Regions from separate parts of the Pseudoalteromonas sp. OF7H-1 genome, predicted to be linked through region 3. Evidence: predicted binding sites of a transcription regulator. Region 3 holds the regulator's gene; each other region holds the start of a gene.
What was found. Region 3 encodes sigma-54, which starts transcription at its own class of promoters, with help from an activator protein. Its sites were predicted from a motif close to GTTGGCACGNNNNTNGNNT; they were not measured.
Positions count from the first base shown of each region.

Region 1 (7,614 bases), on a different contig from region 3:
AACAGGAACATGACTTGGTGCGACAAGGCTGACGTTAATCGGCGTTTCGATAAATCGCTTTGCGGTGTTGAATACCTCAAACGGGCCACAAAAATCTAAACACTCCGCACCGTCATAGATAAAAATACCAACTTCCATCATTTTTTCTCACAGATCAGTTTTTTACTAACTTGGCTGATTTTAGTTAAATTTTCAAGATAAATTGTAACAACCCATGAAAAAACTCTACTCACTGTCGTTTTAGTGTCTTTAAGCTACTATGAACTCAAGCTTTTCTGCTCCATCGCAGAGAACCTTGTTTCTCCCGCAAAGCGATTGCACTTTTAGAGACGATCCGTAATATCTTACCCACGATAACAACAAGCGATGAAACAAAATGTTCAAACCTTCCATCACATTATTAAGTGCAGCCGTATGTTTAGCCCTTGCGGGTTGTGCGGGCACTGCAGACCAAAGCCAAGAGCCAGTAAAATCACTGCAAAGTAAGCAATATGATAACGTGCTTTTACAGGAGTTTTCAGGTCCTTATCAAGGCGTTCCTCATTTTGACAAAATGAAGCTTGAAGATTTAGAAGCCGCGCTTGAAATTGGTATGGCTGATAATTTGAAAGAAATTGAAGCAATAGCCAATAATCCAGCTAAGCCAACTTTTGAGAACACCATTGTTGCACTAGAAAGAGCGGGTGCCGCTTTGGATCGCGTTTTTACCTACTATGGTCTTTGGAGTGCAAACATTTCAAGCCCAGAGTTTAGAGAAATCCAATCGCGAGTTGTGCCTAAGTTTTCAGAGTTCAGCTCTAAAATTACCCAAAACCAAGCGCTTTTTGAACGCGTAAAAGCAGTATATGAAGGCGCTGAATATAAAAAGTTAACTGCTGAAGAGCAGCGTATCACTTGGATGCGTTATAACGGCTTTGCTCGCAATGGTGCGACGCTAAAAGGTGAAGACGCTAAGCGTTACGCAGACATCAATCTTGAGCTATCAAAGCTACATACTAAGTTTGCAAATAACGTCCTTGCAGATGAAGAAAACTACGTGGTTTACCTCACTAAAGCGCAGTTGTCAGGTTTGCCCGAGTCGTTTGTTGCATCGGCAGCGGCTGCTGCAAAAGCACGCGGCAAGGCGGATATGTATGCGATTACAAACTCTCGCTCTTCAATGGATCCATTTTTAACCTACTCAACAGAGCGTGAGTTACGCGAGAAAGTATGGAACAACTACTATAACCGCGGCAACAACGGTGGTGAGTACGACAACAAAGCGATTATCTCTGACATCTTAACGCTTAGACATGAGCGCGTTAACTTACTGGGTTACGATAATTACGCGCAGTGGCGTCTTGAAGACCGCATGGCGAAAAAGCCTGAAAACGCGATGGCGCTGATGAAAAAAGTGTGGCCAGCAGCAATTGCCCGCGTGAAAGAAGAAGTTGCTGACATGCAAGCGATCGCCGACAAAGAAGGCGCCGATATCACCATCAAGCCATGGGATTACCGTTTCTACGCCGAGAAGGTTCGCCAAGCTAAATATCAATTGGATTCAAACGAAGTTAAAGCTTATTTACAGCTAGACAATCTGCGCGAAGCAATGTTCTATGTTGCAGGCCGTTTGTTTAACTTTGAGTTCACCGAAGTGCCTAAGGGCTCAGTACCAGTGTTCCACCCTGACGTTCGTGTATGGGAAGTAACAGACAAAACCACCGGTGATAATATCGGCCTTTGGTATTTAGACCCGTTCGCACGTAAAGGTAAACGCTCTGGTGCGTGGGCCATATCATATCGTAGCCATACAACATTTGATGGTAAAACAAATGTGCTTAGCTCAAACAACTCCAACTTTGTGAAAGCACCTGAAGGTGAAGCGACCTTAATTTCTTGGTCAGATGCAGAAACCTATTTCCATGAGTTTGGTCACGCGCTGCATGCGCTTTCATCAAACGTGAAGTACCCAAGTTCAAACTCTGGTGTGCGCGACTACACTGAGTTCCAATCTCAGCTATTGGAGCGTTGGTTGGCAACGGACGAAGTGATCAATCGTTACTTGGTTCACTATAAAACAGGCAAACCTATGCCTAAAGCACTAATCGAGAAAATCAAGAAGTCAGCAACCTTTAACCAAGGTTTCGCGACGACTGAATACCTTGGATCGGCTATCATGGATATGCTTTTCCATACCACAGATCCTGACAAGATTGGCGATCCTGTTGCATTCGAAAAGTCTCAGTTAGGTGCGCTTGGCATGCCGGACGAGGTAGTGATGCGTCATCGTACAACTCACTTTGGTCACGTATTCTCAGGTGAAGGTTATTCTGCGGGTTACTACGGTTACCTGTGGGCTGAGGTATTAACTTCTGATGCAGCAGAAGCGTTTGCTGAAGCGCCAGGTGGCTTCTACGACAAAGACGTTGCACAGCGTTTAGTGGATTACCTATTCTCAGTTCGCAACTCAATGGATCCAGCAGAAGCGTATCGCAAGTTTAGAGGCCGTGACGCTGAAGTTGAGGCGCTGATGCGTGATAGAGGCTTTCCTGTAGAGAAGTAAAAAGTTTACTCTGCTATTTGGATAATAAAAAACCCCTGAACCAAGGGGTTTTTTATTAAGCTTTAGCTTTTGGATTTCGTGCCGTCACCAAATAGGGATTTAAGGCCGTCGGCAAATTGCTTTATTTGCGCTTTCATCGAGCGCTTTACACTAACTTCAATGCTACCCAAAATCATTCTGCCGTGAATATAAATTCGTGGACGCTGTTTCACCTGTCCTGCAGATGCAAGCGTATTTCTTGTGTTTTCTACTGAACCCATAATATTACGAATATCGGTGACGACATCGACTGTGTCTGGTACAAAGATTTCGTCACTGCCTAAAATGCAATCTATATAAATATGTACTTCAGGGTGACAAAAAATTGCGTTGCTAAAATCTAGTTCCAAGCTGCCAAGGTAGTTTTTTAGGTGGATCTCTTTAGGTACGACCCACTCGCCACTGCGATGGTTGGAACTAAGTATAGAGGTAATGCTTATTGCCTCAGCACCATCTACGCTTGAGGTAAATTTTGGACCCAAACGAGCGGCTTTTTCGCTGTGATATCTTGCATCCGACTTGAGCGGTAAATCAGCACTAAGTGCTGCAATTTGTTCTTGTTCGTTCAGAGCGTATGCTTTATCCAATCGTCTCTCGAATGCATCAGCCGAAAGCTCACCGTGGCTGTAATTTAGAATTAACTGGTCAATCACCTCTTCCCTGACGGATTCGAGAGGTCTATCTTTTAATGGTACAGACATATGGTTGGTTCCGTTCTCTTGATTTGTGGTTAGAGTAGCAACAACCAAGCCAACATTAAATCATTTATAAAACAAGTGGTTAGTATTTTTTAATGTCAACTTACTCTATTTATTTACTAATATTTAGTTGTACAAAATAGTATTTGGTCAAAATTACCACTATTAGATGGCAGGCAGCGCAGGTGTAGTTTGATATTGTCAGTCACTTTGCTATGGTAGTAGGTGTTCGCAAAACAACCAAAGGAGATTAGTTATGGCGAAGAAAAGCGATGTTAAAGCGCTTAAAAAAGAGCTGAAAGCGCGTAAAGCAAAGATTGAAAAGCATGAAGCGAAAATCAAAAAGCTGAAAAAAGCGATTAAAAAGGCTTAGAAGCCATTAGCCCTAACGTAAAGGGTATTAGTAAGCGAGCGGTAAATATACCGCTCTTTTTGCGAGTCAGATTAAATCGAAAGATGGCTATATAGCAACCAAGCTCCCACACAGATTAAGGTCACCCCACCAAAGGTTTCAGCTCGACTACCAAGAAACTTTCCAGCCGAATGCCCAATCATTACACCAATTGTTACCATCATGGTGGTGGCAAGGCCAATGAGCGCAGCGGCGAGCCATATATTCACATCAACAAATGCGAGACTGACACCGACAGCCATTGCATCAATGCTAGTGCCAAACGCTGTGATAATGGTTTTTAACCAAGGCTGCTTTGCGTGTTGAGTTGGTGCATCGTCATCACCCTTAAGACTCTCATAAATCATATGAGCACCAAGTCCTAACAATAAGATAAAGGCAATCCAATGATCCCAAGCCTCGACATAGCCAGCTGCAGATTGTCCTATTAACCAGCCAATCAGCGGTGTACTGGCTTCAATAATCCCAAAAATGAGGCCGATTTTTATGGCTTCGGTAAGCCGAGGTGATTTTAGGCTGGCGCCTTTACCGATTGCCGCAGCAAACGCATCGGTAGACATGGCGTATGCTAACAGTAGCAGGGTGACGAAATTCATTTACATTGCTCCGGTCGGGCGATTTGAGTCCACGATACATCCACACGCCCGACCACAGGCATGGATATATCGATGGTCTCGCCAACCGAGAGGTGTCCGCACCATGGCATGTGGCCAATTATGTTGATACGAACTCTTCCGAGCATTGGAAGCAGGCTACTCCCCAACGAGTTGCGATAATATCAAGAATTGCAGTGGATGCAAAACCAAAATTGAGCAGCTTCTGACGGTGATAATTCTCGTTACCTTTATGACGGGGTCAAGAAGTCTATTTCGGTTGTGATAAGCTGCTCTCTTGCATCGCCGAGTATAAGTACCTCGCCATTAGGGCTCACAAGAAGGCTTTGGCCGATAAATTGAATTCCCGTGCCATTGCTGTGGTCCATTCCTAGGCGATTGGCTGACATAATATGGACTTTATACTTCTTGGCTTGTTTTATGATTGTATCAAGGCTGTCTTCGCCACAATAATTTGAAGGGTTCACAATGAGCTGTACACCCTGATCGGTGAGTTGCGTCAGCCCCTCTTCAAACCAGATGTCGTAACATAATAAAATACCCACTTTAATACCCATTACTTCGTGCACGTTGAATGCATTACCTGATTGAAAAAAGCGCTTATCGGGCGGCGCTAAAAAAACCTTGCGATGCACGCCAACAATCCCTTCTGGACCCACTATAGCCGCACTATTAAAGTGCTCACAGCCTGCCTTCTCAATGATGCCAGCGATGATAGTACCGTGTTGCTGTTGTGCGATAGATTGAAGCAGGCTGATAGTCGTGCTGTCGGATAACTCCTCTGCCATTTCCTCCATATGAGTATGGCAAAGAAAGAGGCTACCTGAAGTACATAATTCGGGTAAGACGATGAGATCAAAGTCAGCCTTTGATAAGGTTTTTTCTATGGTTGTCCGGTTGCATTGAGGGTCGCCATAGTTGACTGCAAATTGATAAAACCCCACTTTCATCGTTCACCTACGTAATATTGGGCCAAGCAAACTGCCGAAAGGTCAGATTGAATCTAGCACCAACCTCTTTAGGTGCAGGAGGTACGGCATGTTGGAACTGCGTTTGAAAGCCATTCCCCATAATAAATAACGAACCATCTTCTAACAGCTGTTCAAATTGCTCATCGGGATTTTCTTGATGACGAATTTGAAACAAGCGCTCGGCACCTAAGCTCAAAGAAGCGATAACATTAGTTGGCCCAAATGCGGACAGATCACTGTGAAAGTCCATGTACTCTTCACCATCTGGATAAAAAATACAGACACAGACGCTAAATTCGATACCTATTTGAGTCTGCAATCGCTGCTGTATTGATGCAATTAAATCAGGCCAAGCTTGGCGTCTACCATGATAGCTAGGAAACACAGCTGGATCTTCGAGCCTTGGCTCTACAAACATCATTTTCCAGGGTCTAATCTCTGTATTTCCACCGTTAGGCAAGGTGATGATTTCAGGCTGAGATAAATCACAGTGCTTGATTAACCACTGATACAGTGAATGGCTTTCTGCCTTGGTAAGAAACGCTGGAATATACTCTGCCTCGGCGTTATCGATAAGTGGAAGTTTCATGACTAATTCCTTGTTGTTGCTATTTTTCTTTAACAAAAAGAACTGCACTAAAGCAATACACTAAAGCCGCTCCCTTTTCCTACTTCAGAGATTGCGCCGATCTGCCCTTTGTGGCGATGAGAATTCAAGAAAGTATGTTAACGAATAGCTACTAGCTTGCCGCTCCAAACACTCGATTTTTACCATTCTTTTTAGCTTCATATAGCGCGTTATCTGCTCTTTCTACTAACTCTTCAACAGTTTGATTGATATTATCCTCACTAAGTGAAGCGACACCAGCACTAACCGATACAGCTTTTAGTGGTGAAAGTTTATGTTCAATAGCGGTTTCGAAGAAGGTTTGTACCACTCTTTGCGCAATCTCTAAAGCGAAAGAGTAGGGGGTGTTTGGCAGTAAGATGGCAAACTCTTCACCGCCGTATCTGTACAGAGCATCCATAGGTCGACGAATATGATTTTTGGCGGTGTTAGCAAAAACCTTCAAGACATCATCACCCATTAAATGACCATATTCGTCGTTATAGAGCTTAAAATAATCAACATCCAACATTACGACACTAAGCGGACTAATAGAGCGCTTTGCACCACGATAGTGGCGCTCTAAGTCAGTATCAAATAACCTGCGATTAAACGCTTCTGTAAGTCCGTCAACGTATGAATATTCCCTAAGTTGATCGGCTTGCTTTTTATACTTTAGGTGGGTAAGTACGCGATTAAATAGCGTTCGCGCTACAATTGGTTTGCTGATGAAATCGACAGCACCTGCATCCCAGCACATTTCTTGCTGATTTTCTTTAATGTTGGATGTCACAAATATGACAGGAATTCGGGCGGTTATTGGATCTTTTTGAAGCTCTGTACAGGCCTCTATACCCGTTATCCCTTCTAGCATCCAGTCCATTAGGATTAAATCTGGCAATGCAAGTTTTACATATTCCAAGGCCTTCTCAGCACTTTCAAAAGCGACGACTTTGCATATGTCTTCTAAACATGCGCATAGCACCTTTTGAGTGAGTGGCGAGTCTTCTACGACTACTATAGTACAGTTATTTAGTTCTACTACGTCTTCAAACATGCTATTGCCTTTATTCCTGTTGCAGGCTTAGATTGTGTGCTATGTCTTTATGTTTAAAAAGTCAAAATGCACTTATGTTGCTATTAACAGGATTAATATTAGGTAAGTATCGCACTGTAAATAAAACATCTTGCACGAATAATAGTGTAGACATTTTTGTGCTGAAGCACACTTGTTATTTAACATTTCCATTACTTTTATCTTGAATAATATCGCTTTCCTACTATAGATCTTATTACCTGTTCCCAATGTAAATTCCTAATGACAGACTCAACCTCACTTGAGAAAGCAGACAGATTTGTTGGTGATGATTCTCTTTCCGATTTAATTTTTGACAATATTCCGGACTACGCCTTTATCAAAGATGATCAGCTTAGGATCGTAAAAGCGAACGATGCTTTTCGCTCCATGTATCCAGAAGAAGCCAGAGAGAAAATTATTGGCTACACCACACTTGACTCTTATCAACCAGAAGAAGTAGAAGAGTTCATTAAAGATGATAAAAAAGCCTTGGAAACAGGGTATGCAGAGTGTTTGGAGATTATCAATTTCCCAGATGGTGGCGTAAGAACATTATTTACTCGCAAAAAGCGATTCTATGATGCCAAAGGCGCGACTTTTATTTTAGGGCTTTCCAGTGACGTGACCGAAAGGGAGCATCTTCTTGCTCAGTT
Region 1 covers NZ_JAKRFX010000017.1:110,089-117,702, forward strand. Annotated here, with positions in the region: gene MHN30_RS18795 (DJ-1/PfpI family protein) at 1-141, opposite strand, end outside; gene MHN30_RS18800 (M3 family metallopeptidase) at 377-2,542, shown strand; gene MHN30_RS18805 (LiaF domain-containing protein) at 2,605-3,282, opposite strand; gene MHN30_RS18810 (manganese efflux pump MntP family protein) at 3,724-4,287, opposite strand; yybP-ykoY riboswitch at 4,324-4,464, opposite strand; gene MHN30_RS18815 (nitrilase-related carbon-nitrogen hydrolase) at 4,536-5,255, opposite strand; gene MHN30_RS18820 (alpha-ketoglutarate-dependent dioxygenase AlkB) at 5,263-5,865, opposite strand; gene MHN30_RS18825 (diguanylate cyclase) at 6,017-6,940, opposite strand; gene MHN30_RS18830 (PAS domain-containing sensor histidine kinase) at 7,202-7,614, shown strand, end outside.
Region 1: MHN30_RS18805 (LiaF domain-containing protein) is a predicted target of sigma-54. The motif match lies at 3,318-3,336, and genes of this name have one in related genera.

Region 2 (7,614 bases), on a different contig from region 3:
GCGTCCTGGCGGATCTGCTCTAACTCTTCAATGGTCAAAGTAGGAAATTCAGGCTCTTGTGGCTCAGGTTCGGGGTGTGCCTGCTTTTTCGTATACAACTCTTCAAGCGGTGTACCGAATGCGGTCGAACGACCGCGGAATTTTTCGGGCTTATCCGTAACATCTGGAATAGGCCAGTTTTCTAATAACTCATCCAGCGCTTCGGTGCTGACTGGGCGGCCTTTATACAACTTTTTATCGACCATGGTTTATAGGAACTCCTCACCACCACCGCCACCAAGCATAATTTCGCCTGAGTCAGCCAAACGTCTAGCCGTTGCCAAAATTTCTTTTTGTGCAGCTTCCACTTCACTGATCCGCACTGGAGGCATAGCCTCAAGGTCATCTTGCATCATCTCAGCAGCACGCTTAGACATATTCTTCATAATCTTTTCTTTTAAAGATTCGTCCGCGCCTTTAATTGCTTTCATCAGTACGTCTTGCTGTACTTCACGCAGAATAGCCTGGATACCTCTGTCTTCGACATCCATCAAGTTTTCAAACACAAACATGAGGTCTTGAATTTGTTGCGACATTTCTTCGTCATGTTCTCGGATTGAATCCATCAACTGACCTTCAATATTGGTATCCAAGTAGTTCATGATATCTGCAGCGGCTTTTAAGCCACCCATTTTCGCTGCTTGTGCACCAGCTTGACCAGCGAACTGCTTCTCCATGATCTCGTTGAGTTCTTGCAGTGCCGCAGGTTGTACTTCTTCTAAGTTTGCAATACGCATTGTTAAATCTAAGCGTACTTTCTCAGGAAACTGAGACAAGATTTCGGCGGATTGCTCAGGCTCGAGATAAGACAATACAATCGTTTGGATCTGCGGGTGTTCGTTGCGGATAATATTGGCAACTTGCTTCGAGTCCATCCACTTCAACGAATCCAACCCTTTTGCACCGGAGCCCATAACGATTTGGTCAATAAGACTTGCCGCTTTGTCTTCACCAAGTGCTGCGGTTAGCGCCTTCTTAATGAAATCTTCCGATTGGAAACCAATTGTACTAAAACTTTGAATTTGTTCGATAAACAAATTGTGCACAGCTGCTATTTTAGCCTGAGATAGGTCATCCATGGAGGCCATTGCCATACCGACCTTTTGCACTTGTTTTGGCTCTAAGTGTTTCAAAATCTGAGCCGCATCTTCTTCAGTCAAACTAAGCAGTAAGATGGCAGCCTTGTCGACGCCATCTAGCTTGTCAACGTCAAAGGCTGCGGGCAATTGTTTTTGTTCTTGATCAGTCATCTTCTGTCAACCACGCTTTCACAACTTGTGATGAGAGTTCTGGTTCGTTAGCAACTAGGGCACGTACTGCTTTGAGTAAGTCCTCGTCGCCATGTAAGTCTGGCAATTGTAATCTACCGTCAGAAGAGAAGCCAACCGCAGACTCATCGAATTCGTTATTTAGCATATCGAGTGTACTGTCACCTAAATCTACACCACTGGTCAACGCATCTTCATCAAAATCTTCTAGCGTATCATCTGGGTAAATTAGACGCTTAAGCATAGGTCTTACTACCGCTAAGATTAGCACAATGATCACTAAGGTACCTGCTGCAAGACGGATTGTCTTTTGGAACCAATCTTGCTCCCAAAGTGGTATCTCTTGCATTTCAGTGAGGTCTTCACGTACGAATGGCACAGTCACTACCTCTAGCGCATCACCTCGCTGCATATCAAAGCCCACACCACCTTGTAGCAAACGACGGATGTTATTTAACTCTTCTTGCGTACGCGGCGCCATTGCCATGTTACCTTCAGCATCAGGTTTTGCGAGGTAGTCAACGGCCACACTCACACTGATCCGGCGAATAACTCCTGTTTGCTGGCGTTTATGGCTAATAGTGGTATCCAGCTCATAGTTACGGGTTGCTTCTTTTTGATTGCTGCTTGGTGTTGCACTTTGACCATTGCCGCCTTGCCCAGCAACCTCTGGGATATTCGAGTTTATGGGAGGTTGATTAGTCAGTGCCCCCGGAATACCTACAGCTAAACCACCAATATTATTTTCTTCATACGTCGTTTCGCTACGAACCGCAGGTAAATCTGGGTTATAACGTTTTTGCGTTTCTTCAACTGCGCTGAAGTCCATCGTTAAGTCAACCTGCGCGGTAAAGTTACCAAGACCTACAGTTGGGATCAGGATGCTATCAATTTTTTCTAGATACTCTTGTTCACGCTTACGTTCGATTTCATACTCTTTTCTCGAGCGTGCAGCTAAAGAGTCTTGAGAACCAGAGTTGAGTAGACGACCGTTTTGATCGGTGACGGTCACGCGTGAAGGTTCTAGGCCTTGTACCGCTGATGCCACGATGTCTACGATTGAATCAACTTCTTCGCCGCCAAGCGTTTTGCCACGTTTAAGGGTAATAACTACGGTTGCTGAGGGCTTTTTCTCGCGACGCGCAAAGACGTTTTCTTTTGGTATTGCAAGCAACACTTTTGCACGATTTACGTCTTGTAACTCTTCAATTGTTCTTGCAAGTTGTTGCTCACGGCTATGCTTTAAGCGCTCTCTTTCAAGACGTTGGCTAACACCAAAACCCATATCTTGCATCAGAATATCAGTGCCAGAACTCGGAGACTGGGTAAAACCGTCACGCGCCATGCGTAGTTTTATGTCTTGATAGTCCGACTCAGCGACTAAAATGGTATTACCATCTAATTGGTATTCAATTTTTTGTTGGTCTAAAAAGTCTAACGTTTCAACGAGTTCTTCTGTTGGATATTTACCAAGTGGGCGCATATCTGGTTGGCGCGCCCAAATGATAATAAAGATTGCGATTGCTAAACAAATAGCAAGGGCAATAACCAGAGTAACCTGGCGCAACATATCAACACCGCTTAGCGCACTGAAGTAGCCTGATTTTTGCTCTTGTTGCTCATCCGAACCGCTGTCATTATTCAGCGCTGCATCGGAAAGCGTAAGATCTGTTGATTGATTAGTAGCCACGATTACTCTCCACAGTCACTCAATTAAACTGGCATGCTCATGATTTCTTTATAGGCCTCAACAAGTTTATTACGAACTTGCACTGTTGCCTCAAAAGCGACCGACGATTTTTGTTTCGCTATCATGGCTTCTGCAAGAGAAACGCTTCTGTCACCCATTTCAACAGCGGTGACTTTTTGTTTCGCTTCTTGTTGTAAGCCATGAACCGTATTAAGTGCGTCTGAGAGTAAATCGCCAAACTGAGCCGACGAAGATGCCGCAGTCTTAACCGGCTGCACTGATGGCTGTGTGTTTCTCGTCGCTTCTGCAGCCATTGCCTGCATTTCTTGAAATAGCGCTGATGATTGTACTTTCATGATGCTTTACTCAAAATAACTCTTAGTTACCTGTAATAAAGCAGAAAACGTGCCAACTTAAAACCCTTTATTTTCAGCATCTTATAATATTTTAATCATGTCGAAAAATTGGCAGTGCATAGAAGTGAAAACTAGGCGCCTAAAATCTGCTGATCTTTATAGGCGCCTGAGTAAATTTGAATTAACAGATAAAGCTTAACCTGAGGTTTGGAAAAGAAATAAGCTAACTCATTGTTTTTAAGCTCAGGTATCTTAGGCTAAGCGGGTAACGCAATCCCTAAATCTCGCATTTTTGCCAGCTTGTAGCGAAGTGTGCGAGGACTCATACCCAATACCTCCGCCACCTCTTTACGTTTTCCATTAAACTTTGCCAGTGTATCTAAAATAATTTGGTGTTCTTTATCCTGTAACTCATCTTTATAGCTAATGATCTCATCCTCACCTTGAGAGCGCTCCATTAAAGCTGATGCTTCATGATTTACAAGTGGTGCAGACTCAATCAAAGCCATCGGTGAGAAATTTTCGATAAAAATATCATCTTCTTGAATTTCATTACCTTGGAACAAAATCAGGGCACGTTGAATAACGTTATCTAGCTCTCTTACGTTTCCAGGCCAACTGTGCGAACTGAGCTTGTGCTTTGCACCGCTGCTTAATATAGGTGTTGGCTTGCCTGCTTTTTGCGTATGTCTTACCAACAAATGCTCGGCTAACACCGCGATATCACCCGCTCTATCCTTCAGTGACAACCACTCTAGCGGGAAAACATTGAGGCGATAATATAAATCTTCTCTAAATACCCCATCCTCCACCGCTTCTTTTAAATCGCGGTTACTGGTTGCCAACACTCTGACGTCCAGTGAAATGGTTTTTCTACTGCCTAAACGCTCTACTTCCCGCTCTTGTAACACGCGAAGTAATTTTGCTTGTAATCCCAAATCCATCTCTGTGATCTCATCAAGCAAAATCGTTCCCTTTTGTGCTTGTTCAAACTTACCTGGACACGCCTGAATGGCACCTGTAAATGCCCCCTTTTCGTAACCAAACAGGGTCGCTTCGAGCATATTTTCTGGGATTGCAGCGCAGTTAATTGCGATAAAAGGCTCGTCTGCTCTGTCGGATTTATCGTGAATATAGCGAGCCAACACTTCTTTACCTGAACCGCTCGGTCCAAGTACCATAACGCTGGCATCCGACTTAGCTACTTTTGCAGCCAGTTCAAGTAGTTTAATACTCTTTGGATCGGCAACAATGGGGCCGTCTGTCTCTTTTTCCTTCTCAGGTAGATAACGTCCAACCATATTGAGCAATACTTCAGGCGCAAATGGCTTAGCCATATAGTCGATGGCACCCAATCTCATCGCTTCAACCGCATCATCAATGGTCGCGTATGCTGTCATCATCAATACCGGTAATTCGGGATAGTTGAGTTTAATGGTCTTTAACAAGTCAAGCCCACTCATGGCACCCATTTGCACATCACTCACCACCAAAGAAAAGGTTTCCTGCTTTAGCAATAAAACGGCTTGTTCCGCACAACTTGCTTCTACGCACTCGATATTTGAAAGCTGCAATGTATCGATGAGTGCTTCTCTTAAACCAGCATCATCTTCGACAACTAAAACTCTGTTACTCATAGTTCCTCCGCCTCAATTAGTGGTAGTACCAAGCTAAAACGCGCACCCTTACCTTCAACATTGTCTGCCTGCGCAAACCCTTTGTGCGCGTTAGCGACCGAATTAACCACCGCAAGTCCTAGCCCAGTCCCCTGCGACTTAGTTGTAAAAAATGGTTCAAACAACTTGTCTACTAAGGTTTCATCGATGCCAGGTCCATTATCAACAACTGAGATACGTACATACTCGCCACACGGCTCGCGCTCTGCATTAAGTTCAATGTGTGCCGCACTGCCAATTATTTGAATACTGTTGTGGATCAGGTTTTGGATCGCACTTGCAAGCGCAGTACGATTACCTAATATTTCGATATCTGGCTCGGGTAAAAATGCTTCCAATTTTGCTTGGTTAAGCTCAACCATAGCGTCAGCACCCGCTTTGACTTCACTTAATAATTGTTGCATTGACACTCGCTCAACCACTTGTTGTTCACCGCTTTTAGCAAACAGCAGCATGTCATTAACTTGGCTTTCTAAGTCTTTTAGCCGAGACATCAACTTATCGTGAAACTTTTCTCGAGAAGCCGAAGGAAGATTAGCTGCACCAAGATTTGCACCATATAACATCGCAGCCGATAACGGCGTACGCACTTGATGCGCCAATGAAGCAACCATTTTTCCTAACGCACTTAACCTTTGCATATGCGCAACACGGCTTTGAAGCCGGCGCGTCTCGGTGAGATCTGTCATTAAAATAAGTTGCCCAGGTTCTGGTGTTAGCGCGGTTATATCTAACTTAATTCTTCTGCCATCTTTAAGAGAGACTTCATGACCATCGTCCTGCTGTGGTCGAAATGAACGCTGAATAACGCTAAACCACTTTTCACCTTCGAGTGGTTCACCCAACATATCCATCGCGATTTGATTTGCCTTGGCAATCATACCTTGACCATCAAGTACCACGACACCCGCAGGCATAGTATCAACAAGATGACTTAACCAACTCGCCTGCTGCCTAAGGTCGCTTAGCTCACCTACGTAGGCTTCTTGCAGCAAACAGGGGTTGTAGCGATTCGTCGTTGGTACAAATTGTGGATTAATAACATGTGCTAATGCCATTTTTCCGCTCTCTTAAAAATAAACTCAATGGATAAAAGCAAAAAACGATCCAACTTTATATTCCATTTAAAACATAGAGTTACATAACACTTAACAATATCAATTTATTGACACTGTTTTTATATACAGCATTATGCTAGAGTTTTTGAAAGCCAAATGTGATGCCGCAATGAGTAGTTGGCGTAGTAAATCATTTAGCTTATTCATACTCACAATTAGATAGAAGAGAGCCAACAATGACAATACGATGCGGCTGGGTAGACGAGAGCAAACCCGATTATGTTGAATACCATGATAAGGAATGGGGAAGACCTGTACTAGATGACCAGAGCTTGTTTGAGTTTATCACATTGGAATCTGCACAAGCTGGCTTAAGCTGGTATACCATTTTGAAAAAACGTGAAGGCTATAGAAAAGCATTCCACGATTTTGATGTACACAAAGTGAGCCAGATGACAGAGCAAGATGTCGAGCGGCTATTAGCATTTGACGGAATTATCAGAAACCGTGCAAAAATCGCAGCCACGATAAACAACGCTAAGCGATTTATTGAAATTCAGCAAGAGTTTGGCAGCTTTGCAAAATACCAGTGGCAATTTGTTAATTACAAGCCTGTTATCAATCCCATACATGACAAACACGATGCCGTTGCCACCAGTGAACTCAGCGACAAATTTGCCAAGGACTTAAAAAAACGTGGATTTAAGTTTTTAGGCTCAACGACCGTGTATGCACATATGCAAGCTTGCGGCATGGTTAACGACCATGCCGATAACTGTTTTTGCAAACAAACCATTATTGCCAGTTATCAAGACTTGGATTTTACTCGACTTTAAACAATAAAACACAAGGCCGCGTATTAAGCGGCCTTGTTGAGTTGATTAGGTAACCTGAACTTGGAATAACAACTTGTTCTCTAGCAGCTGTTACCCCTTACTACTGCGTTAAATTTGCTTACAATAGGCCAGCTATTGACGCACAAATTTGCCTTGTATTAAGAAATAACTTCTGGCTAGAGTGATACTTCGCTTTTGAATTTAGTGATTTTAGTGGATTAACTTACTTCTTATCCCGAGTTCAGGTTAGGTAGTAATTGATGAACTATCAATCACGATTGAGATTATACTTTTTCATCTTCTCAACTAATGTTGTACGGCGAACGCCCAAGATTTCAGCCGCGCGAGCAACCACATAATCGTAGCGCTCTAAAGCTTGAGTGATCAAATCAATTTCAAGCTCTGCTAAATATTCTTTTAACTCTATCCCCTCGTCCGGCAGTAAGCCAACATTCGATGCTTGCGGCGCAAAATCTTCTGCTACCATATCCTCTTCATCGTCACTAAAACCATCGCTAAATAGTTCGTTGAAGGCATCTTTTTCCAAAAGTTCTTCTGGATATTCAGGCTCAAACGCTTCGACTTCTATATAGCGGTACTTTTGTGGTAAATCAGTCACATCGACAACCTTGTCTGGGAACATAATCACCATTCGTTCCACAAGGTTTGCAAGCTCTCGAATATTCCCAGG
Region 2 covers NZ_JAKRFX010000002.1:258,774-266,387, reverse strand. Annotated here, with positions in the region: gene fliH (flagellar assembly protein FliH) at 1-245, opposite strand, end outside; gene fliG (flagellar motor switch protein FliG) at 249-1,289, opposite strand; gene fliF (flagellar basal-body MS-ring/collar protein FliF) at 1,282-3,000, opposite strand; gene fliE (flagellar hook-basal body complex protein FliE) at 3,021-3,353, opposite strand; gene MHN30_RS03280 (sigma-54 dependent transcriptional regulator) at 3,611-4,990, opposite strand; gene MHN30_RS03275 (ATP-binding protein) at 4,987-6,087, opposite strand; gene MHN30_RS03270 (DNA-3-methyladenine glycosylase I) at 6,324-6,923, shown strand; gene MHN30_RS03265 (sigma-54 dependent transcriptional regulator) at 7,192-7,614, opposite strand, start outside.
Region 2: fliE (flagellar hook-basal body complex protein FliE) is a predicted target of sigma-54. The motif match lies at 3,392-3,410, and genes of this name have one in related genera.

Region 3 (7,614 bases):
AAGTACATGACCGTATTACGTGTCATCTTACTCATTGTTTTCGCTTCTTTAATGGTATGGATGTGGTCGCCCATGTTTAATCCATCAGAGGCGGACTCAGCAAAAGAAGATGAACCGTTAGCTAAGCCCGATTATGTTGCAACCACGCTTCAGCAAACGACCTATAGTGAAAATGGCTTATTAAACTATCAAGTAACTGCTGATAAGATGGAGTTGTATCAAGATCTTGGCTTTAGTCACTTTGAAAAGCCTATTTTCACCTTATATAACGGTGAGCAGAATTGGCAAATAAGTGCATTAGAAGCAACACTGTACGAAAACAATACCTTGATACTGGAAGGCAATGTGCTGGCAAAAAATTTAACGCCTAACGCCATGATCACCGATATCAATGCCGATAATGTAAGAGTTGAAATTAAGCAAAAATTGATGAAATCGGAACACCCTGTCGTTATCACCGGTCCTAGTCTTAGGATCACGGGTAAAGGGCTGCATGCGGATCTACAAAAGCAAGTGATCGAACTCATCAACCACACAAAGACAATTTATTATGACCAGTAAAATCATTAACAAACTAGTTTTCATCGGCTTGCTTGCAAGTTCTACTTTAGCAAATGCTGCAGAACAAAATGAAGTCATTATTGATGCTGGCCGTCAGCAAGCTCAACTGCAAAGCAACATCGGTATTTTTGAACAGAATGTTGTTATTATTCATGGCAACAGAAAAATAAATGCCGATCGCCTAGAAGTCCACCGCCGCGCGGAGCTTGGTACTAACAAGCAACTGCTTGTTGCAACTGGCAGCCCAGCTATTTTCAGCGAACGTCAACCTGATGGTAATTTGCTAGAAGCCAAAGCAAACGAAATTCGTTACGACGTTGCGAAAGGCACCTTAGTCATTTCTGGCGATGCGGAAATCAATCAAACTGGGCAAAAAATCAATGCGCAAGTCATCACCTATGACATTGAAAAGCAATTGATCAGTGCTGAGCGCTCAGACCAAGAAGATTCTCGGGTAAGAACCATCCTTGTTCCTGTTGATGACAAAAAAGACGCAAAAGATAAAAAAGCGCAGGAAGAAGGTAACAATTAATGAGCGAGCTCAAAGCAACTGGTCTAGCAAAGAGTTATAAAGGTCGTGAAGTCGTCAAAAATGTTGGCTTAAGTGTTAAGGCTGGCAGCATTGTAGGCTTATTAGGACCAAATGGTGCAGGTAAAACCACTACGTTCTACATGATTGTAGGGTTAGTACCAAGCGACAAAGGTTTTATTCAGATTGATGATGAAGATATCACTTTGCTACCGATGCACAGCCGCGCGCGACTTGGTATTGGCTATCTACCGCAAGAGTCTTCAATCTTTAGAAAACTCACGGTCTATCAAAATTTGATGGCGATTTTAGAAACTCGAAAAGACTTATCTAAAGTTGAGAGAGAAGCTGAACTAAACGAGTTACTTGACGAATTTAATATTCAACACATTCGCGACTCACAGGGCATGGCATTGTCGGGAGGCGAAAGAAGACGCGTAGAGATTGCTCGCGCTTTAGCCGCTAATCCTAAGTTTATCCTGTTAGATGAACCTTTTGCTGGTGTTGATCCTATTTCGGTGTTAGATATAAAGACAATCATAGAGCACCTAAAAAACCGCGGTATCGGTGTGCTAATCACCGATCATAACGTTAGAGAAACGCTGGACGTATGTGAAAAAGCCTACATCGTTTCACATGGTGAGTTAATCGCTGCAGGCACGCCAGAACATGTTTTGGCAGATCAAACCGTAAGAGATGTCTACCTAGGCGAACAATTCAAGCTATAGTTAAGACGTAGTATTAATAACTGTTAAAAAGGATTGTTAGAGATACATGAGGCAATCATTACAGCTGCGCATGGGGCAGCAACTTACAATGACTCCACAACTGCAACAAGCCATTCGCTTGCTGCAGCTTAGTACATTGGATCTGCAACAAGAAATACAAGAAGCATTAGACAGCAATCCATTGTTGGAAGTGGAAGAAGGTGATAATACTGACGGCGAAAACGCTGACCAACACAGCCAAGAAAAGAGCAGTGCTGACGACAATCAAGATTCAAGCGATGAAGCGCAGGTTAGTGACTATGAAATAGACTCAGATACCGCCATGAGCAAAGACACTGTCAGTGATGACCTTGCCATGGATGTCACTTGGGATGAGTATATGAGCGCAGCACCCGCTGCAAGCTCAGGCCCACTTCCCGATGACGATAATGTTTATCAAGGGGAAACCTCTGAATCTCTCCACGACTATCTCATGTGGCAACTTGAGCTGACACCATTTAGTCCAACAGATAGAGCGATTGCGATTGCGATTATTGAAGCGGTCGACCTGTCAGGCATTTTAACACTGTCTTGCGAAGACATTTTAGAAAGCATTAATGATGAAAGTAGCGAAGAGCCTATCGAGCTGGATGAAGTCGAAGCCGTGCTCAAACGTATTCAGCTTTTCGATCCTGTCGGTATCGCAGCGCGCAGTTTACAGGAATGCTTGTGTATTCAGCTAAATCAATTCGCCCCAGATACACCATGGATTGCCGAAACGAAAATGATCCTGACAGAGCATATCGACTTGCTTGCCAGCCGTGACTATCGAACTTTGGCTAAGAAAACGCGCCTTAAAGAAGCCGATCTCAAAGAGGTCATGACGTTAATTCATAGCCTTAACCCAAAACCAGCGGCAAGCATTATTCATGAAGAGCCTGAATATGTGATCCCTGACGTATCAGTGAAAAAAGTAAAAGGTCGCTGGGTCGTAGAGCTAAATCCTGATGCTATGCCTAAAATAAGAGTAAACGACCATTACGCTGCGATGTCTAGAACGGCGAAATCCAGTACGGATAGTCAGTTTATTCGCTCACATTTACAAGAAGCAAAGTGGTTTATTAAAAGCTTAGAAAGCCGAAATGATACATTATTAAAAGTTACCAATTGCATTGTGCAACAACAACAGGCATTCTTTGAACATGGCCCCGAAGCAATGCGCCCTATGGTGCTAAATGATGTTGCTGAAATGGTTGAGATGCATGAGTCCACAATTTCCCGTGTGACAACACAAAAATACATGCATACACCTCGGGGAATATTTGAGCTGAAGTATTTCTTCTCTAGCCATGTAAGTACAGAAAATGGAGGTGAGTGCTCCTCTACAGCAATTAGAGCACTTATCAAAAAGCTGATAGCTGCAGAAAATACCGCGAAGCCATTGAGTGACAGCAAAATTGCAGATATCTTAGCTGAGCAAGGAATTAAGGTAGCGAGACGTACGATTGCAAAATATCGTGAATCCCTAGCCATTCCACCGTCAAATCAGCGTAAAAGCTTGATATAAGACGTAAAACCCAAGAAGGAAAAATGCTTATGCAACTAAATCTAACTGGTCGCCATGTAGAAATTACTGACTCATTAAGAGACTATGTCACCAACAAGTTTGCGAAGCTAGAAAGGCACTTTGATCATATCAATAACGTGCATGTGATCCTTGATGTCGAGAAACTAGTACAAAAAGCAGAAGCAACATTACACGTAAACGGCGGCGAGCTATTTGCATCAACAGAGCATCAAGATATGTATGCCGCAATTGATGGCCTTATCGACAAGCTAGATCGTCAAGTTATTAAACACAAAGAGAAGCTCACTCGACACTAAGATGAAATTAAGTGAATTAGTGAACAAGGACTGCAGTAAAGCTGCGGTCCTTTTTAATAGCAAAAAACGTATTTTAGAATACATCAGCGAACTGGCTCATAGCCAAATTCCAAATACCAGTCAGCATGCTATCTTGGACGCTTTAATGGCGCGAGAGAAATTAGGCAGCACAGGGATCGGTAAAGGCATTGCCATTCCCCATGGTCGACTTGAAGGTTTGGATAAAATCCTTGCAATGGTGCTTGTCAGCGAGCAAGGGATCCAGTTTGAAGCCATAGATAAGCAGCCTGTCGATATTTTTGTCGCGTTCATCGTACCCGAAGGTGATAATCAACAGCACCTGAAGACCTTAGCGGCGATTGCTGATACACTCAAAGACAAGTCTTTCTGCAAAATGCTTAGGCAAGCAAAAAGTGACGATGAGTTATATGCAGTGATCCAAGGTGAACTTGATGAGTGATGAAGAAAAAGGACTCGAGCTTATCATTATCAGTGGCCGCTCAGGCTCTGGTAAATCTGTAGCGCTTCGAGTATTGGAAGACTTAGGCTACTATTGTGTAGATAACATTCCGGTCAATTTGCTGCCGTCTTTAGTCCGCAGCGTTTCGGACAATTATAATAAAATAGCAGTCAGTATTGATGTCAGAAACTTACCTAAAGAACAGGACGAGTTTAACGACATTCTTGAATACTTACCAGGCTTTGCCAAACCTACCCTGTTTTATTTAGACAGTGACGATCAAACCCTGATAAAACGCTTCTCAGAAACACGCCGTTTGCACCCTCTTTCACTGCATAATCTTCCACTAGATGTTGCAATAAAGAAAGAACGGGAATTGTTAGACGTATTGATCACTCGCGCCGATTTTCTCATTGATACTACAGGCCTGAGCGTTCATCAACTTGCAGAAGATATCCGTGAAAAAATCTTAGGTAAAAAAGACAAACAACTCATTATTACCTTTGAATCTTTCGGCTTTAAACACGGCATCCCAAAACAAGCGGATTACGTTTTTGATGCGCGCTTTTTGCCCAATCCACATTGGGAGCCTGAGCTTAAGCCGCTAACTGGCTTAGATCAGCCAGTCAAAGACTATTTGTCGAGTCACAGCATAGTGCAAAAGTTTACTTGGCAGATCCAAACCTTTGTACAAACTTGGTTACCACACTTAGAGCGTAACAATCGCAGTTATCTAACGATTGCAATAGGATGTACAGGTGGGCAACATCGCTCGGTATACTTAGCGCAAACCATTGGCGAGCGTTTTGCTAAAACCCATCCAAACGTCAAAATCCGCCACCGTGAGCAAGAGGGTTAAATGTTAGAAGATACGTTTTTAATCCAGAATAAACTCGGCCTGCACGCCCGAGCGGCAACAGTTCTTGCACAATTAGCGACCCAATTTGATGCCGAAGTGACCTTATATCAAGGAGACAAAAGTGCAGCTGCTGACAGCGTACTAGCGCTGTTGTTACTTGAAAGCAGCCAAGGGAAAGAAGTCCGAGTGGTTTGTGAAGGTCCTGATGCTCAGTATGCACTAGACGCCATTGGCGGACTAATAGAAAATAAATTTAATGAATCCGAGTAACTTGGGCTACTAGCACCAAAATAGCACTAAGGTCTGATTCATTTATTCCCTGCTAATCTCCCCCTCCGTAACCAGACAGGTCTAATACCAATTAGTCTTAATACTTACTCAGTTTGAAGGAGCAAATCTGACGCTAACTGTGTTAAAAATCTCCCATTTTGAACAACTAAATAGCAAAATTTTCGCCGTGTTATCGACAAGATTTTCTCGCTTCAAAATAGATCACTTAATTAAGCGAATTGGTATAATAAGTCTCTCATAATTAAGCGTAAACCTTGGTAGTTCTCAATAAACTGAGTTACACTGTAATACCAATTTAGGTTTCTTTCGTGCAGTAAAGCGAGTTGCCGAGAAAATCCAACTTTATCGTTGCGTACACCTTTGACGTGTATTAACGGTAGCAACCCACCAGCAGAAACAACACGAATAAAATTCAAATTAAGAAATTGGTTTCTGCGATAAAGTAAATGAATTAGGTTAACTAAATCACGTTAGCCAACATTATTATCAAAAAGGATGCCTATGCCTGAAGTATTTGAACAAGACTACACACTGGAACAACTCCAAAAGGTAACTAAAGCCTTAAACAGTGGTCAGTTTGTTCAAGTTAGGCGTATGCTCGCAGAAACAGCTCCTTGTGACACAGCACTGCTTTTAGAATCATCTCCTCATAAAGTTCGCTCTATGCTGTGGCAGCTCGTTGACCCAGATATCCAAGGGGATGTCTTAGAGGAACTGTCAGAGGACGTAAGACTTGGGATCATCGCCCAGATGGAGCCGGAGCTAATTGCTGCCGCTACAGAAGACATGGACGACGATGACCTTGGTGATGTCCTAAGAAGCCTGCCTGATACCGTCTACCAAGACGTTATCGGTGCGATGGATAGCCAAGATAGAGAACGTGCGACACAAGCATTGTCCTACAAAGAGCACTCGGCCGGTGCGCTAATGAGCACCGACACGGTCACTATTCGACCCGATGTTACCTTAGAAGTTGTATTTAGATATCTACGTCTTAAAGGCGAATTGCCAGACGGTACGGACGAGTTGTATGTAGTTGATAAAGATAACTGCTTTTTAGGCACGCTGCCTGTCAATACCTTATTAACTAAGTCTCCTGACAGTATGGTTCGAGACTTGATGGATGAAGATAAGGAAACGATCCCTATCTCCATGGATGAGTCTGAAGTGGCGCAGCTTTTTGAGCGTCATAACTGGATCTCGGCTCCTGTAGTTGACGATAACGCTCATTTGCTTGGTCGTGTCACCATTGATGACGTTGTTGACGTCATCCGTGAAGATGCTGAGCACAGCTTGTTAAGTATGGCAGGTCTTGAAGATGAAGAAGACACCTTTGCGCCAGTTCTAAAAAGTAGCCAGCGCCGCTCTATTTGGCTTGGGATTAACCTGTTAACCGCATTGATGGCTGCGTTTGTTGCAAGCTTCTTCGAAGGTACTCTGGATATTTTACCTATTCTCGCAGTGTTAAATGGCATAGTACCAAGTATGGGTGGCGTTGCCGGTAGCCAAACGCTAACCCTAGTGATTCGTGGTATTGCCCTTGGTCATATTAACCAGACTAACCAAAAGTTTTTAATGGGTAAAGAGCTGGCGATCGGCGCCTTAAACGGCGTGCTGTGGTCAGTATTGATCGCTGGGGTTATTGCTGTATGGCAATGGGATTTTACACTCGGTGCAGTTATTGCCTTCGCAATGTTTATGAACTTAGTCGCAGCAGGTATCGCGGGTGCCAGTATTCCAATTATGCTAAAGAGAATGAATATCGACCCAGCACTAGCTGGTAGTGTGGTACTAACAACGGTTACCGATATTGTCGGGATCTTTGCATTCCTTGGCACCGCAACTTGGTTATTAGTGTAACAGTGTCGAAATGGCGGGAAATGCTGGTCAAAACCAGCATTTCTTGAGCTGATGAAGGGAGTTATTCGCCCGCTATTTGCATATTATTGAGTAGTATAGAGCCGGTTTGTACTGCGCCTCGGCATTCAATATCACCGCCAACGCCTTCAATCCCCATAAACATATCTTTTAAATTACCAGCGATAGTAATTTCACTTACAGGATATTGAAGCTCACCATTTTCAACCCAAAAGCCAGCTGCTCCCCTTGAGTAATCACCAGTTACCGTATTAACACCTTGTCCCATTAGTTCAGTGACTAACAAGCCAGTGCCCATCGACGCAAGTAGGCTGGTTAAATCGTCGTGTGTTGGTTTTACTAACCAGTTATGGATCCCACCTGCGTGACCTGTCGCTTGCATATTCATTCTGCGTGCGGCATAGCTTGCCAATAAGTAAGTATTAAGCACGCCATCTGTGATAAT
Region 3 covers NZ_JAKRFX010000018.1:42,256-49,869, reverse strand. Annotated here, with positions in the region: gene kdsC (3-deoxy-manno-octulosonate-8-phosphatase KdsC) at 1-10, shown strand, start outside; gene lptC (LPS export ABC transporter periplasmic protein LptC) at 7-561, shown strand; gene lptA (lipopolysaccharide transport periplasmic protein LptA) at 551-1,093, shown strand; gene lptB (LPS export ABC transporter ATP-binding protein) at 1,093-1,818, shown strand; gene MHN30_RS19095 (RNA polymerase factor sigma-54) at 1,865-3,364, shown strand; gene hpf (ribosome hibernation promoting factor) at 3,394-3,681, shown strand; gene ptsN (PTS IIA-like nitrogen regulatory protein PtsN) at 3,683-4,141, shown strand; gene rapZ (RNase adapter RapZ) at 4,134-5,000, shown strand; gene MHN30_RS19075 (HPr family phosphocarrier protein) at 5,001-5,270, shown strand; gene mgtE (magnesium transporter) at 5,793-7,151, shown strand; gene pmbA (metalloprotease PmbA) at 7,213-7,614, opposite strand, start outside.

Region 4 (7,614 bases), on a different contig from region 3:
TGGCACGCAAAGAACTTGAACGTGAACGCCTGGAGCGATTGCGAGTCGAGTCTGACAGTCGAGCAAAAGACCGCTTTTTGGCACATTTAAGCCATGAGTTGAGAACGCCGTTAACGTCTATTCTAGGTTACACCAATCTCCTCCTGTCTCGGGAAGAGTTGCAGAATGTTAAGCCCGAGCTTTCTATAATCAATAACAATAGCGAGCACTTACTTAACTTATTAAATGATGTACTCGACCTATCCAAGCTAAATGAAAACCGGTTACAGCTAAATAAGCAAAGCACGTGTTTGAATAGCTTTCTAAGTGATTTATATAGTCTGTTTAAAATGGCCGCAGCCAAGAAAGGCTTGAGTTTTAGCATTGAAGCTAAAACACCACTTCCTCAAGATGTAAAGGTTGATAAAACACGACTAAAACAGGTACTTATCAACATTATTTATAATGCAATTAAGTTCACAAGCTCCGGTTTCGTGAAGGTTGAGATCACCTTACAGGCTGATGCAAAACTTGAGTTCAAGGTGATTGATACAGGTATTGGTATTCCTTGCGAGAAGCTTAAACGTATATTTAAACCTTTTGAACAAGTACAAAACGTCACAACGCGCACGGATGAAGGTGCTGGTCTTGGTTTAGCTATTAGCTCTGCACTCATTAAACTGATGGGAGGCGAGCTTGCGGTTGAGTCAACCTTGGGAGAGGGGAGTGAGTTTGGTTTTAGTATTGATCTTGGTGCTATCGATGAAATGACTCTGGCGCCATTGATGCTAGATAAAACCCAAAATGCGACCGATAACTCGCTTCCATCTGATTTGCAAGGGCATATCCTTATCGTTGAAGACATTAGTGAGATCCAGATGTTATTGCGCACCCTGATTGGTCAAACCGGCGCAACCGCTGAAATTGCGGGCGATGGCATTGAAGCGCTTGCGATGCTTAAGGATGATCCAGATAAGTATGACTTAGTCTTTATGGACTTGCACATGCCAAGAATGGATGGTCGAGACACTATTGTTGCGCTCAGAGAGCGTGGTATTGACTTACCTGTTGTCGCACTAACAGCGGCCGCTCAAAAAGGCACAAAAGAAGAATTAATGGCGCTTGGCTTTAGCGATATGATGAGCAAGCCTGTTAATGTCTCTGAGTTAGGAGAATATTTAGCTCACTACTTGAGTGACGAGTTGGCAACATCTAGCGATGATGTGGCGCAAACTACCGGTACTTTGCGGTTTTTAGTGGTAGAAGACGACGCAGATACACGCAACCTGCTTAAGCTGTTAATTAATTCACTGCAAGTGAATGTGGTTACGGCAGAGTGCGCGCAAACTTGTTGGCAGCATTTTGTTGGTCCTGAGCGCTTTGACACGATTTTACTGGATATAGGTCTGCCCGATAAGTCTGGGCTTACGCTTGCGCGAGAGATTAAAGCACAAGATCCTAATCAGCATATCGTGATTGCAAGTGGTTTTGATCCAGAGCCGGAAAAATTGGCCGAGTCACAAGTAGATGACGTGTTGTTAAAGCCTATAACACTGGTGGATCTGAAAGAAATTAAAGAAAAGCTGGTTTAGCTAAGAACCAAAGAATAGCGCAAGGAATTAAATGATACCTTGCGCTATTCTTTGTAGAAGTACGATTTTTCTTAGTGCACCAAACTTGCCATATTTAGCGCTGAGTGCGCCAAACATAAACATGAAGCCCAACCCTTGAGGAGAGCTAATCGCGCCGGTAAATACTTTTTTGGCTTTCACTTGGGTAAGGTGATTAAAATGTCTAGCGGTAATGAGCTTTTTCTTCTCTATCACCACTTCTTGGTGCAACTTATCAGTGATGAATTCAGCGAGCTTCGTCATTACTGGCCTCCTGCTTCGCAACTGAAGTATAAAACCCAGACGTCAGGTCATTTATGCTGTTATTAAAGAGCTTTAGCCCTGTGATGATCAGGTAATAAATCATTGCGATATTGATAGTAAGTACAATACCGGCCGATATAAACCAGCTTAGGCCTGCGTAGGTTAAGGCGTAAGCAAATAACACATGCAAGCTGCCCCATACCATTGCCGTTAAAATTAAAGAAAATAGAATTAACCCGAGCGCGATACATAAAGTTTTTAAATTAGCTCTGAACTTCGCACCTAATAGGTTAATTTGTGCTTCAGCGATTTGCTGATAACTGTCGAATAATAGAGACACAGAATCTTTAAGCTCAGCGAGCGCTGGCGTGCGCTCGTGAGCTGCTGCTTGACGGTCTCTTACTTGAGCTTGGTCTTGCATGATTACTTATTCCTTAACAGCATAGTTGCCAACATACCGAGTGAAAATGCGATACCAGCCGTTTTTACTGGGTTTTCCGTTGCATACTTTTTCACACCAGATGTATTCCACGCACGTTCCCACTCTTTACGCTTGGCACCAATGGCTTCGCTTGAGTTATGACCTTTTTCACGCAGCGAGGTTTCAGTGCGAGATGCTGAAGCGTGCAGTGAATCTACTGACGCATGTAATGTATCTGCAATTTGATCCGTAACTGGGTGACTAGAATCATGGCCATTTGACTGTGGTTTTGCTGTGTTACTTGTCTGTGTTTGGTTTGCTTGGTTACTCATAAACTACTCCTTATTCGTTTAGTTCACTGTATTCGTTGCAAACCCTTTGCCAACTTAAAAGTTGAGTAATATCAGTCTATTAGATTTATCTCATGTTTTGTGTCGGTAGATGCGATACGAAGGGTGTAAATGTTACATAGCAGAACCTACAGGGTGTAGAGTTTAAAAAAAGTGACAGGTTTTATTTCTAGCTGTGAATGGCAAATATTACATCTAGAGTTTTTCTATCTTTAAATGCTGTTTTCTGCAAACAAAGGAATCGCGAGAAAGCACTCACATTATTCAATATGAGAGCCATACGCTGAAAACAAAAAAGGCGCTACCAGTGGTAGCGCCAAAACCAGACTCTTGTGAAAGAGCCAGGACTGAGTCAAAGGGGAAATAATTGGGAGGCTATAAATTAGCCATCATTACTGCTTAAAATTGATACTCGATAGAGACCGCAGCTACGTCCATATCTGGATCGATATCGTCTTCAAGTTCGTAGCGCGTGTATTCTAAACGCATGTTAATGTTTTCGTTAAGGTGAAACTCTACACCGGCACCATAAAGCCAGTCGCCACCTTCAAGGTTAGATGAAACACGACCTACAGCTGGAATATCAGCATAGATATCTGCATCCCATTCAAGCCAACCACCTTTTGCGTAAACTGAAAAGTATTCGTTTAATGGGGCTGAGATACGAGTAGATAAAGAAATACCATCGATTTCAGCAGAGTTGTCTATGTCACTTGCTTCGTCGAAGTTTTCATAGGCCAGTTCAAAACTCCAATATGGATTAATTTTCGTACCCACATACGCTTTTAACATAGAAGAGTCATCGTCGAAAGAGGTGTCGTTCTCACGATCTTCCCACTGAAAAGAGTATTGGCCGTAACCGATACCTGTATAAATTTTATAATCTTCTAGTCCAAAATCAGACTCCGCGTGAGCAGCGGTAGATGCAAGACCTAGAGAAGCTAGTAACGCAGCGGCAATAGTTAATTGTTTCATCTTTACTCCTTAAATCAATATAAATATGGGAGGGGGGAGTGCCCCCTCAAATCAAAATTGCTTATGATTTTTTAGTAACGCGAAGGTTATCTTTTACATCTTTAACGTCATTGGCGTTTTTCGCGATTTGCACAGCAAGTTTGCGCTCAGCTTCGCTACCAACATGGCCGTTTAGTGTTACGACTAAACCTTCCACATCAACATCGATGTCAGTACCATCTACATCCGTGTCAAACAGGTAGCGAGACTTAATTACTGTTGCGATTTTTGCGTCAGTAAAGCCGCTATCGCTTTCGTAGTTACGCTCTTTTTTGCGTTCATCTGACATATCTACGATAGTCAGGTCGTTTTTCACTTCTTTTACGCCATCGATACCTAGTACCAGTTCTTCAGCTAGCTTTTTGTCTACTGAGTGTTCAACTTTACCAGTTAGCACTACAACGCCATTTTTCACATCTGTGTTAATGTCAAAGTTGTTCAGCTCACCGTTGAAAAGTAGCGTCGCTTCTGCTTTACCGTCTATCCAAGCATCGCTTGCTTCTTTTTCCCAAGAATTATCAGCAGCAAAAGCTGAAGCAGTAGTAAGTGAAGATACAAGTACAGTTGCGATTAATGTCTTTTTCATAATTAAACTCCTTTAATTTCGTAGTCGAATTACCTATTGCAGCTGTTGTGCCATGTTGTAAGTTGCTGAATTTTATATTTTTTTTATTTTGTTGGTAAGTTTTAAGGAAGAATTTACCGAGAAAATGTTTACATTACTTTGTAATAATTACCTTTTTCATGAATGGCTAATTAATATCAGTAGGAATGATTACTGCATTCGATCGTTGTTGCGTACTTATATAGGAGTTAGTAATTATGAATTTAGAAAAGTTTTGGACGTTAATTAATGATAAGTTAATCTCTTGGCTTGAATCCGGTGTGCAGTTACTACCGAATATGATCCTAGCCTTAATGATACTAATATTCTTTACAGCGCTGGCTAAAATATCATCTATTTGGTTTTCTAAAGCGATTAAAAAAGCAATAAAGACAGAACAAGTTGCTTCTCTTATTAGTTCCATATTTAAAGTCTCTATTATTGCCATTGGGATTTTCTTCGCTTTAGATATAGTAAAACTATCAGGTGCCGTAATGTCATTGTTGGCTGGGGCGGGGATCATTGGCCTTGCTATTGGCTTTGCATTCCAAGACATGACTGAGAACCTCATCGCTGGATTTGTGATGGGAGTCAGAAAGCCCTTTATGGTCGGTGACATTATCAGAACCAAGGATTGCTTTGGCACGGTAAGCAAAATCAATTTGAGAAATACCTTGGTAGAAAATTTTTATGGCCAGCTGTCTTATATTCCCAACAAAATTCTCTTTAAGAATGAGTTACAAAACTACACCAAGCTTGGTAAGCGAAGAATAGAAGTACCAGTTGGTATCTCATATGCGGATGACCCAGAACAAGCCCGCGAGGTGATTGTTGAGGCCATTAATAAGCTTGATTTCGTAGTAAACCAAAAAGAAACGGATGTCTATGCTGAGTCTTTTGGTGATAGTTCTATCAATCTATTAGTGTGGTTTTGGATAGACTACCCAGCGGATCCCGGCTTTATGGTGGTCAGGCACCAAGCAATTTGTACAATTAGCCGTGTTTTAGCTGATAACGATATCTTAATTCCTTTCCCTATTAGGACGATGGATTTCAATGCCAAAGGCAGTACGACCTTAAGTGCGCAATTATCACAGGAATAATTTACATCTAGTTTGTAATATTTTCACCGCTCTGAAAGTTCTTATATTAAAAATCCTTGTAAAATAATGGTTTATAATTTGGCATTTAATCTGCATTAACGAAAAGGACAGAAATAATATTTGCAAAATGCACTTATTAAATATTTAAGCGAAAGGAGTTATTTATGGCAGATTCAAATTACGACATGGAGCCGGTAAAAGAGCTCATTAAAGTATTAAATGGTGGTGTAGATTTTTACACCGAAGCTAAGAAGAAGCTAGATAATATCGAATTAAACCGCGTATTTGACCAAATGATTGTAGATAAAGCGCAAGCAATCTCGGATCTACAACCATTTGTTCTTATCGACGAGGGTGAAATAGAGACTGATTCAGCACTTAGCATCGACATTCGTGAATCGTACACCAAGTTGGTTAGTATGGTGAGCACCGATAAAGAGCACACCTATATTTCTCAGCTAGAAGAAGTGGAAGACAAAGTGTTGAGCAAGCTTGATAAAGCGCTAAGCAAAGATCTTCCACCTAAATGCAAGAGTGTATTACTGCAAATCCAAACCAGAATGCAAGCTTGTCACGATCAAATGAAGCAGTTGCAAGAGCTAACTGCCTAAGGAGAATGTTATGTTGAGTTGGGCTGTAATGTTTTTATTCCTAGCACTTGTCGCAGCCGTGTTAGGTTTCACCGGAATCGCGGGCGCTGCGGCAGGTATGGCGAAAATTCTATTCTTTGTGTTTATCGCCTTTATGATTATTTCGTTTATTTTTGGCAAAGCACGAGCTCCCAGGTAAAAGGGATTTAACGTACTAAAACGGTTTTAGGAGATAGATTATGAAATCAGCAATTACATTAGCGAAAGCATTTGGTTTTGTTTCAATTTTAGCACTTTTTGGTTGTAGTGAAGGTCCGGCGGAAGACGCGGGAGAGCGTTTCGATGAAACGGTTCAAGAAGTTGAAAACAGCGTAGAAGATGCCTGTGAAGATGTAAAAGAGAACCTGAACGCTGAAAACGAAGAGTGTTAAACACTAGCATTTTTGGCTAAAAAGTATGGTGTAAAAATTTTACACCATACTTTTTTGTTGTTTAAATAACCTGAGGTTTGGATAAGGAATGTTCCAACTCATTGTTTCTAGAGCACAACTTAGTTTTTTCCTTGTCTAGCCAGAGAGTTTTAGGGAAAACACCGCTTCCGCGTCCTGCTCTCGCTAAGGTACCTACATCCTGTAGGCAAGGCGAATTTACGCACCAATAGCTGGCTATTGGAAGTGAATTCAACGCAGTTAGCGCTAAAACTGGCTGCTAGAAAGGCATTAATTATCCGCAGCTCAGGTTAAATACAAACCGTCTGCGAAGAAATAGTAAAGCTAACAATGGCAATTGCCAAAATAAACTTCCTCCAGAGCCATCATCATCCACTCTATCACCATCTTTATCAGAAGCTTTCACATTGAAGGTAACTTCTTGACTGATAATTTCCCTATTCTCAAATGAGCCTATGAGCTTTACTTTTTGGTCACCAGCTTGGGTGAAAGTATATGTGATTTTCTTTCCTTTTTTAGCCGAACCGTCAGGCATATTCCATTGGTAATCAAGCGCTAATGGTTTAACGGATTGCAATTCGGCACTCAGGGTTGTTGGTTTGTTGAGCATAATATTGTTGGATGAAGCAATGTTTAACATTTTAACGAAGGGGGTAACCGCATCCACTTCGTGTGTCTTGCTATAACTAAGGTTCTGATTAGCAAAAACTTCCAGCTGAACTGTATAGAAACCAGGCTGTTTATATTGATACTGAGGCTCTTTTTCTGTGCTGCTTTGCCCGTCACCAAACTGCCACATATAGGAATACTCAGTAGCAAACCCATGATGACTGGATGAAAGAGCAAGTAACAAAAATATCCTTTTAAGGTACATGTTGAACTCCTGTCGATTTTCTTCTCGTTATATTAACCATGATTCAATGCTTAGTCGACAAGTTTGCTACATGTAGAAGGCGAAATTTGTTAATTTATTTGTTTCAATAATGTTTAAATGTGTTTATTTATATAATTAAAATTAACAAAATGTAAAATTAATTGTTGATTTTTTGTGCCTGATAGTGTTTATAATTTATTTAGTTTAATTACTCAAAACACGAATAACTCTTTACATTCACTAAAGAATCATTTGTGCATACTCAAGGAGAGGTAGGTGAACAAAAGGCATACACCCTTCGTGGTTGGGCTTGTTGCGGCGGCGCTATGTGCAATATGGCTCGTAAATAAAATAGA
Region 4 covers NZ_JAKRFX010000001.1:416,416-424,029, forward strand. Annotated here, with positions in the region: gene MHN30_RS01890 (response regulator) at 1-1,571, shown strand, start outside; gene MHN30_RS01895 (hypothetical protein) at 1,599-1,853, opposite strand; gene MHN30_RS01900 (hypothetical protein) at 1,837-2,274, opposite strand; gene MHN30_RS01905 (hypothetical protein) at 2,277-2,606, opposite strand; gene MHN30_RS01910 (outer membrane beta-barrel protein) at 3,024-3,599, opposite strand; gene MHN30_RS01915 (BON domain-containing protein) at 3,661-4,224, opposite strand; gene MHN30_RS01920 (mechanosensitive ion channel family protein) at 4,461-5,345, shown strand; gene MHN30_RS01925 (PA2169 family four-helix-bundle protein) at 5,510-5,956, shown strand; gene MHN30_RS01930 (DUF1328 domain-containing protein) at 5,967-6,134, shown strand; gene MHN30_RS01935 (hypothetical protein) at 6,175-6,366, shown strand; gene MHN30_RS01940 (PKD domain-containing protein) at 6,659-7,258, opposite strand; gene MHN30_RS01945 (hypothetical protein) at 7,535-7,614, shown strand, end outside.
Region 4: MHN30_RS01925 (PA2169 family four-helix-bundle protein) is a predicted target of sigma-54. The motif match lies at 5,423-5,441, and genes of this name have one in related genera.